Variovorax paradoxus: one gene and its partners. The protein of the gene in region 2 interacts with the protein of the main gene of each other region in a pairwise test. Links are inferred from orthologs where the notes say so. Each region holds a gene or a part of one and is shown on either strand. Other genes may lie near its edges. The genes, in order: AACL56_RS26090, dnaA and nadE.

Region 1 (2,940 bases), 5.0 Mb from region 2 along the record:
ATTACCCGATTGAAATAGGCTCGCCCCCAGGATTCGCGCACTTCGTGTCGCTACTCCTTCCCCCTACCGGGGGCAACACCTAAGGCCCGGCGAAGCCGGTTCCTTGGTGTTCTGGCTCGGCCCCAGGATGCGCGCACTTCGTGTCGCTTCTTCTCCCCCCTGCCGTTGGCAACACCGGAGGCCCGGCAAAGCCGGTTCCTCGGTGTTTCTGGACTCGCCCCCAGGCTTCGCGCACTTCATGTCGCTTCTCCTTCCCCCTACCGGGGGCAACACCGGAGGCCCGGCGAAGCCGGTTCCTTGGTGTTTCTGGCTCGGCCCCAGGCTTCGCGCACTTCGTGTCGCTTCGCCTTCCCCTGCCGGGGGCAACACCTAAGGCCGGGTAGAGCGCTTCCGCGATGTTGAACGAAAAAAAAGCCCGCGACTGCGGGCTTTCTTGATGGGGCGTCGGGGGTCAGCGAACGGGCGAGGTGGTCACGCCCGACGAGGGCTGCGTCGAGGTGGACCCCGGCGCGGGCAGTGGCTCCATCGGGGGCAGCGGCACGCGCGACGATGAAGAAGGCGAAGGCTGCGACGGGGAGGCGGAGGTCACGGGCGCCGGGCCCTGGCCGCCGCGCTGCGCGGCCGCCTGGTTGGCGGCCTGGGTGGCGGCGAGGTCGGCTTCGGACACGATCTCGACCACACGCACGACCTTCACCACGCCCGACACGCCGCGCGTGATCTCGGTCGCGCGGTCGGTCTCGCGCCGCGTGGCGATGCCCATGATGTAGACCACGCCGCGCTCGGTCACGACCTTGAAGGAGTTGGCGAAGATGTCCTTCGCGTCGAGCAGCGAGGCCTTGATCTTGCCGGTGATGTAGAGGTCGTTCGAACGGTCCTGGAAGGTGCTCGACGAGCCCACGGTCAGTTCGTTGACCACCGAGCGCACGTTGACGATGCGGCTCACCTCGTCCTCGACGCGGCGGCGGTCGGCGTCGCTGCCCACGGCACCGGTCAGCAGCACCTGGCGGTTGTAGCTGGTGACGCTCACGTACATGTTGTCGTTGGCGATGTCGCGCACGCGGGCTGCGGCACGCAGCTCGATGCCCTGGTCGTCCAGCTGTGCGCCGGAGCTGCGGCGGTCGGTCGCGACCATGCCCACGCCGACCACGGCCGCGCCGCCGACGACGAGCGGCACGCAGGCAGAGAGGCCGGTGACCAGCGCGGCACCCAGCGTGAGTGCGATGGCGAAACGTTGGGTCGATGTCTTCGTCATGGTCGTCATGGTCATGGGGAAACTTCCTGTTCTCCGAGTAGCTGGGCATCCACGCCGTCGCACAGGCAATGCAGTGCGAGCTGGTGGATTTCATGGATGCGCGCCGCACGCTCGTGCGGCACGCTGATCTGGACGTCGGTCTCGCGCAGCGCGCGGCCGATGGCGCCGCCGGTGCCGCTGCTTCCCGCAACGCTCGCACCGGCCGGGCCGGAAACGGCATTGCCCAGCAGCGCGACGACCGTCATGTCGCGTTCGTGCGCGGCGGTCACCGCGGCCAGCACCGCGGCCGACTGGCCGCTGGCGCTCAGTGCCAGCAGCACGTCGCCAGCCTGGCCCAGTGCGCGCACCTGGCGGGCGAAGCGGTCGGCATCGCCGGCGTTGCTGCTGTCGGCATCCGGGTCGGTGCTGTCTCCGGGCAGCGCGATGGCACCGAGCTCGGGCCGTTCGCGTTCGAAGCGGCCCACGAACTGCGCGGCGAACTGCGCCGCCAACAGGCCCGACACGCCGGCGCCGCAGGCAAGCACCTTGCCGCCGCTGGTCACGCAGGCAAGGATGGCCTGCATCGCTTGGGAGATGGGTTTGCTGAGGACCGGTCCGGTCTGGTATTTGAGGTCGGCACTGTCGATGAAGTGCTGCTGAATCCGTTGCTCGAGCATGAGGCGGGATGATAACTGGGGGTTGTGAAACAAGACGTGTGAGTTGTGGAGCCTCGCGAGAGGCTTCAGTTCCCTTGCACGGGCGCCGAGGAGGCGTTGTCAGTCCGCGTCGAACGCAGCCTGCATCCAGGTGATTTTCTCCTCGACCAGCACGACGTCGAAGCGGCATGGCGGCACGGTGCGCAACTGGCCGAGGTAGTGCCGCGCCGCGAACACGATGCGCCGGCGCTTCGCCGCGGTGATGCTGCCTCCCGCGCCGCCGTGCAGGCCGGTGCTGCGCTGGCGCACCTCGACGAACACGAGCGTGCCGCCGCCCGCACCCCGGGGATCGCGCATGATCAGGTCGATCTCGCCGCCGCCGCGCCCCGGCGTCCGATAATTGCGCGCCAGCGGCACGAGGCCGGCGTCCTGCAGATGCGCGAGCGCGGCATCTTCCGCCGCATCGCCGCGGCCCTTCGTGGTGGTGGTGGTCTTCATGGCTCCCTGCCTGCAATCTTTTAGTTCGTTCTGTCGGAGAAACCTCTTGGCTTCACTCGCCCCTGCCTCCTTCGGCGCCGCCCTCGCGGCAGCGCACGACGCTGCGGGTGCGCAGCATTATCCGCAGGGCACCCTCTACATCGTGGCCACGCCGATCGGCAACCTGGCGGACATCACGCTGCGTGCGCTGCATGTGTTGCAGCTGGTCGACGCCATCGCCTGCGAGGACACGCGCCACACGCAGAGCCTGCTGCGCGCCTACGGCATCGACCGTCCCGGCGCTCGCCTGCTGGCGGTGCACCAGCACAACGAGGCCGAGGCCGCGCAGGGCGTGGTGGCGCGGCTCGCGCAGGGCGAGCGCATCGCCTACGTCAGCGATGCGGGCACGCCCGGCGTGAGCGACCCCGGCGCGCGGCTGGCCGCCGCAGTGCGTGCCGCCGGCCAGCGCGTGCTGCCGCTGCCGGGCGCCAGCGCCGTGACCACCTTGGTCGGTGCAGCCGGCCTGGTGGCCGACGGTGGCGACGGCAACGCGAGCAGCGCCTTCGTCTTCGCAGG
Region 2 (3,061 bases):
TGCGGTCGAACCCGGCGCGCAGACGCACCACGTGCGCAGCACGTGGCAAGGCGCCGCCCACGGCAGCGCTCACCGAGTAGATCTGGCGCTTGATGGCATTGCGCGTGACCGCGCGACGTGCCCAGCGCTTGGGCACCATGGCACCCAGCCAGACATCGTCGGACGCGAACAGCGGCTGTGCGCTCGATGCGAGATCGAGCGCACAGCGGTGCAATGCGAAATGAGCAGTGCGCGCCACGGTGGCACCTGCGAGGACGGCCTGAAATTGCGCGCGGGATTTGAGCCGCTGCATGGAAGCCGGGCCGTGCACGTCAAGGCCGGACGAACCGGAAGCGCTGGCTGCGGGCGCCTGCGCTGACGTGTCGGCTGCGGGCAACGGCAGGTGGGCTGCCGTCAGACGGCCAGGCGCTTGCGGCCCTTGGCGCGGCGTGCGTTGATGACGGCACGGCCGCCGCGGGTCTTCATGCGGACCAGGAAGCCGTGGGTACGGGCGCGGCGGACTTTGGATGCTTGGTAAGTGCGTTTCATGGTGATTTCCTAATTCCCTGTTCGCGCCGGCTCTTCGTGCGGAAAGCATGAGGAACCTGCGGGGCGCCGGGGGAGCGGTATTGGGTTGGACCCAGGGGTAACCCCTGAACTCCTACTCCGAGCGCCAATGAAGAACGCAAAGAGGTTTTCAGGGAAACCCGCAATTATCGCAAACATTGGCCGCCGGAACAATCTTCGACTGGATTTGCGGGCCTTTCGTCGCCATCGACAGCGTGTGGATAAGGTTTTGACAAGTTAGAATGCCCGGTGCCTTCCAGCAGAGAATATCCACAATACCTATACCAAGAAATGCCCGAAGGTCTCTTCACTTTTCCAAGCGTCCATGTCCACTGACGGCATCGGCGAAAGTCTCTGGCAAGCCTGCGTCGACCAGCTCGCGCAGGAGTTGTCCGAGCAGCAGTTCAACACCTGGATCAAGCCCCTGAACGCACAGGTCGCCGACGACCTGTCGCGCATGACCGTGTTCGTCGCCAACCGGTTCAAGCTCGATTGGATCCGGGCCCAGTACGCCGGCAAGATCGCCGCCATGGCGGAGAAGATGTACGGCCAGCCGGTCGCCATCGAGTTAGCGCTTGCTCCTCGCGAAGTGCCCGTGCGCACTGCGCCTGTGGCGGTCATGACCGAAACCGACGTGCCGCGCGACGTGGCCGGTCCGGGCGAGGAGCCCGCTGCCGCGGGCTTCAAGAACCGGCTGAATTCCGGTCTCACCTTCGACACCCTGGTCGAGGGCACGGCCAATCGCATGGCGCGCGCCGCGGCCATGCACGTGGCCGGCATGCCAGGCCATCTTTACAACCCGCTTTTCATCTACGGAGGCGTCGGCCTGGGCAAGACCCACCTGATGCATGCTGTGGGCAACCGGCTGCTGGCCGACAAGCCGGATTCCAAAGTTCTCTACATCCACGCCGAGCAGTTCGTGTCGGATGTGGTCAAGGCGTACCAGCGCAAGACTTTCGACGAGTTCAAGGAGCGCTATCACTCGCTCGATCTGTTGCTGATCGACGATGTGCAGTTCTTTGCCAACAAGGACCGGACGCAGGAAGAATTCTTCAACGCGTTCGAGGCCCTGCTGGCCAAGAAGTCGCACATCGTGATGACCAGCGACACCTACCCGAAGGGCCTGGCGGACATCCACGAGCGCCTGGTGTCGCGCTTCGACTCCGGCCTCACGGTCGCCATCGAGCCGCCCGAGCTCGAGATGCGCGTGGCCATCCTGATCAACAAGGCGCGCGCCGAATCGGCCGAGATGCCCGAGGAAGTGGCCTTCTTCGTTGCGAAGAACGTACGCTCCAACGTGCGCGAGCTCGAAGGCGCGCTGCGCAAGATCCTGGCGTACTCGCGCTTCAACCAGAAGGAGATCTCGATCGCCCTGGCGCGCGAGGCGCTGCGCGACCTGCTGTCGATCCAGAACCGCCAGATCTCGGTCGAGAATATCCAGAAGACGGTGGCCGACTACTACAAGATCAAGGTCGCCGACATGTACAGCAAGAAGCGCCCGGCCAGCATCGCGCGGCCGCGGCAGATCGCGATGTACCTGGCCAAGGAACTCACGCAGAAGAGCCTGCCGGAAATCGGCGAGCTGTTCGGCGGACGCGACCACACGACGGTACTGCACGCGGTGCGCAAGATTTCGGGCGAGCGCCAGCAGCTCACCGAACTCAACCAGCAGCTCCACGTGCTCGAACAAACGCTCAAGGGCTGAAGAAGAAGCCGGATGTCGTCGAGGGTGGCCGTCGCGACAGCGGAGAATGGCGCCCTTACAAGCTGATTCAAAGAGATAGAGAAGAGGAAGAAGACATGATCGTTTTGAAGGCAAACCAAGACAAAGTCCTCGCCGCGCTGCAGTCGGTGGCGGGCATCGTGGAGCGGCGTCACACCTTGCCTATCCTGGCGAACGTGCTGATTCGCAAGACCGGCGGCCAGCTGCAGCTGACCACCAGCGACCTCGAGATCCAGATCCGCACCACCGCCGAACTCGGCGGCGACGAAGGCAACTTCACCACCACCATCGGCGCGCGCAAGCTCATCGACATCCTGCGCACCATGCCGGCCGACCAGACCGTGAGCCTCGAGTCGAGCGCCAGCAAGCTGGTGCTCAAGGGCGGCAAGAGCCGCTTCACGCTGCAGTCGCTGCCCGCCGAAGACTTCCCGCTGGTGCAGGAAGCCGCCAACTTCGGGCCGGTGTTCAGCGTGCCGCAGAAGACGCTGAAGGACCTGCTCTCGCAGGTCTCGTTCGCGATGGCCGTGCACGACATCCGCTACTACCTCAACGGCATCCTGTTCGTGGCCGAAGGCAAGCAGCTGAGCCTGGTGGCCACCGACGGCCACCGCCTGGCGTTCTCGTCGGCCACGCTCGACGTCGAAGTGCCGCGCCAGGAAGTCATCCTGCCGCGCAAGACCGTGCTCGAGATGCAGCGCCTGCTGTCCGACGCCGAAGGCGCCATCGAGATGCAGTTCGCGAACAACCAGGCCAAGTTCAGCTTCGGCGGCATGGAGTTCGTCACCAAGCTGG
Region 3 (3,017 bases), 850 kb from region 2 along the record:
GCACCAAGCTGGCGCAGGGCCTGCTCACGCAGAACGACCCGGTCAAGAAGGACTCGCTGTGGTTCGCCTACAGCCAGCAGTCGACCTGGCAGCTGTTCAACGGTGCGATCTCGCGGCCCTTCCGCACCACCGACCACGAACCCGAGCTGATGTATGTCTACCCGACCGACTTCAAGCTGCCGGGCGGCTGGCGCTGGCGCTACGCGGGCCTGGGCATCGTGCACCAGTCGAACGGCCAGACGCTGCCGCTGTCGCGCAGCTGGAACCGCGTGTACCTGATGGGCGGCGCCGAGCTCGACGACCGCTTCACCATCACCGGCCGCATCTGGAAGCGGATTTCCGAGAATGCCGCGAAGGACGACAACCCCGACATCGCCGACTACATCGGCCGCGCGGAAGTCACCGGCCGCTGGAACCTCAACCGCGAGAACCAGCTTGCCGTGACGGTGCGCAACAACCTGCGCGACAGCGGCCGCGGCTCGATCCGCCTCGAATGGCTCAAGGCCATCGGCGACCCGACCAAGAGCAACCTGCGCTTCCACACGCAGCTGTTCTCGGGCTACGGCGATACGCTGGTCGACTACAACCGCAAGCGCACCGTCCTGAGCATCGGCCTGAGCCTCGTGGATTTCTAGGCTCGCCCCCAGGCTTCGCGGCACTTCGTGTCCGCTGCTCCTTCCCCCTACCGGGGGCAACACCCGAGGCCCGGCGAAGCCGGTTCCTCGGTGTCCCTGGACTCGCCCCCAGGATTCGCGCACTTCGTGTCGCTGCTCCTTCCCCCTACCGGGGGCAACACCCGAGGCCCGGCGAAGCCGGTTCCTCGGTGTTCCTGGACTCGCCCCCAGGCTTCGCGCACTTCGTGTCGCTTCTCCTTGCCCTGCCGGGGCAGCACCTGAGGCCCGGCAGCCCGGCTCCCCGGCGTTTCTGGCCTAGGATGCGGGACTCCATCGAACGCAGAATGGTCTTCTCATGAGCCAAGACACCCTCACCCCCGCCGACGACACGCAGCGCGAGATCATCGCGGCGCTGCATGTCGCACCCGTCTTCGACGCCGCGAAAGAGCTGGCGCGCCGCGTCGACTTCCTTGCCGACTACCTGAAGCGCACCGGCCTGAAGACGCTGGTGCTCGGCATCAGCGGCGGCGTCGATTCGCTCACCGCCGGCTGCCTCGCGCAGCGCGCGGTCGAGAAGCTGCGCGCCACCGGCTACGAGGCGACCTTCATCGCGATGCGCCTGCCGTACGGCGTGCAGAAGGACGAGGCCGAGGCGCAGGCATCGCTCGCGGTGATGAAGCCCGACCGCACGATCACCGTCGACATCCGCCCTGCGGCCGACGGCATGCTGGCCGCGCTGAAGGCCGGCGACCTGAAGTTCCGCGACGCGGCGCACGAGGACTTCGTGCTGGGCAACATCAAGGCGCGCGAACGCATGATCGCGCAGTTCGCGGTGGCCGGCGCGCACGACGGCATCGTCATCGGCACCGACCATGCGGCCGAGGCGCTGATGGGTTTTTTCACCAAGTTCGGCGACGGCGCGGCCGACATCACGCCGCTCACCGGCCTCAACAAGCGCCGCGTGCGCGCGGTGGCGCAGCTGCTCGGCGCACCCGACGCACTGGTCTACAAGGTGCCTACCGCCGACCTCGAGTCGCTGGTGCCGGGCAAGCCCGACGAGGACGCGTTCGGCGTCACCTACGAGCAGATCGACGACTTCCTCGAGGGCAAGCCGGTGTCGGCGCGGGCCCGCGAGATCATCCTGTCGACGCACCGCAAGAGCGCGCACAAGCGCGCGCTGCCCGTCGAACCCGCGCCCCCCGGCACCGCGGGCTGAAGCCCATGACGCCCGAAGCCATGACGCAACAGGACATGCGCCAGGGCTTCGATGCCCTGCGCGCCGCGAACCTGCGCGCACCCACGCCGCCCTGGCCCGAGCGCGCCGACCGGCTCGAGCGGCTGCGCGCGCTCATGCTGGCGAACCGCGCGGCGATCGCCGCGGCCATCAGCGCCGACTTCCACAACCGCGCGGTGCAGGAGACCGAGCTCGCCGAGCTGTTCCCCTCGGTCGAAGGCATCGACCATGCGCTGCGCCACGGCAGGCGCTGGATGCGCGTGAAGCGCCGCAGCACCGGCCTGTGGTTCAAGCCGGCGTCGTCGAGGCTCATGCCGCAGCCGCTGGGCGTGGTCGGCATCGTGGTGCCGTGGAACTACCCGCTCTACCTGGCCGTGGGGCCGATGACCGCCGCACTGGCTGCGGGCAACCGCGTGATGGTCAAGCAGTCGGAGTTCACGCCGCGCTTCGCCGAGCTGTTCGCCGCGCTGGTGCGCAAGGCCTTCGCGGCCGACGAGATCGTGGTGGTCAACGGCGACGCCGAGGCCGCGCGCGCCTTCTCCGCCCTGCCCTTCGACCACCTGCTGTTCACCGGCTCGACCGCCGTCGGCCACCAGGTGATGCGCGCGGCCAGCGAGAACCTCACGCCGGTGACGCTGGAGCTCGGCGGCAAGTCGCCCGCGATCATCGGCCCCGGCGCGAACTTCGAGAAGGCCGTCGAGCGCATCCTCGTGGGCAAGACGCTCAACGCGGGCCAGACCTGCATCGCGCCCGACTACGTGCTGCTGCCCGAAGGCCAGCAGCAGCGCTTCGCGGACACCGCACGCCGCCTGTTCTCCGCGATGTACCCGGGCGTGGCAGGCAACGCAGACTACACGAGCATCGTGAGCCCGCGCCACTTCGCGCGGCTGCAGGAACTCGAAGCCGCGGCCCGGCAACAGGGCGCCGTGGCGCTCCCCTTGACCGACGCGCCGCCCGACGCCGCCACGCGCTGCTATCCGCCGGTGCTGCTGACCGGCATGAACGACGGCATGCGCGTGATGCAGGAAGAAATCTTCGGCCCGCTGCTGCCGGTGCTCGGCTACGCCGATATCGGCGAAGCCATCGCCTACGTCAATGCACGGCCGCGCCCCCTGGCGCTCTACCTGTTCGAGAAGGACGGCGCCATCATCGAGCGCGTGATGCACGAC

The links.
Region 1: the proteins of dnaA (region 2) and AACL56_RS26090 interact in binary tests that used the Escherichia coli proteins (3 or more experiments, as listed by UniProt). The link is inferred for Variovorax paradoxus from one-to-one orthologs.
Region 3: the proteins of dnaA (region 2) and nadE interact in binary tests that used the Escherichia coli proteins (3 or more experiments, as listed by UniProt). The link is inferred for Variovorax paradoxus from one-to-one orthologs.

Annotation. Positions count from the first base shown.
Region 1 is NZ_LR743507.1:5,506,382-5,509,321, forward strand. What follows is about bases 87-2,873. They hold AACL56_RS26090 (SIS domain-containing protein), read right to left. Parts: upstream 1,909-2,873; coding sequence 1,264-1,908; downstream 87-1,263. Other genes in these bases: AACL56_RS26085 (BON domain-containing protein), read right to left, coding at 452-1,267; AACL56_RS26095 (YraN family protein), read right to left, coding at 2,008-2,385; rsmI (16S rRNA (cytidine(1402)-2'-O)-methyltransferase), read left to right, coding at 2,432-2,873. In the rest of the region: AACL56_RS26080 (NAD(P)-dependent oxidoreductase), read left to right, coding at 1-18; more of rsmI, read left to right, coding at 2,874-2,940. UniProt on the Escherichia coli protein: Required for the timely initiation of chromosomal replication via direct interactions with the DnaA initiator protein.
Region 2 is NZ_LR743507.1:532,968-536,028, forward strand. What follows is about bases 154-3,061. They hold dnaA (chromosomal replication initiator protein DnaA), read left to right. Parts: upstream 154-871; coding sequence 872-2,251; downstream 2,252-3,061. Other genes in these bases: AACL56_RS02550 (ribonuclease P protein component), read right to left, coding at 154-292; rpmH (50S ribosomal protein L34), read right to left, coding at 394-528; dnaN (DNA polymerase III subunit beta), read left to right, coding at 2,347-3,061. Outside these bases: more of AACL56_RS02550, read right to left, coding at 1-153. UniProt on the Escherichia coli protein: Plays an essential in the initiation and regulation of chromosomal replication. Binds in an ATP-dependent fashion to the origin of replication (oriC) to initiate formation of the DNA replication initiation complex once per cell cycle.
Region 3 is NZ_LR743507.1:1,380,620-1,383,636, reverse strand. The notes cover bases 36-2,899. They hold nadE (ammonia-dependent NAD(+) synthetase), read left to right. Parts: upstream 36-969; coding sequence 970-1,830; downstream 1,831-2,899. Other genes in these bases: AACL56_RS06145 (coniferyl aldehyde dehydrogenase), read left to right, coding at 1,836-2,899; AACL56_RS06155 (phospholipase A), read left to right, coding at 36-635. In the rest of the region: more of AACL56_RS06155, read left to right, coding at 1-35; more of AACL56_RS06145, read left to right, coding at 2,900-3,017. UniProt on the Escherichia coli protein: Catalyzes the ATP-dependent amidation of deamido-NAD to form NAD. Uses ammonia as a nitrogen source.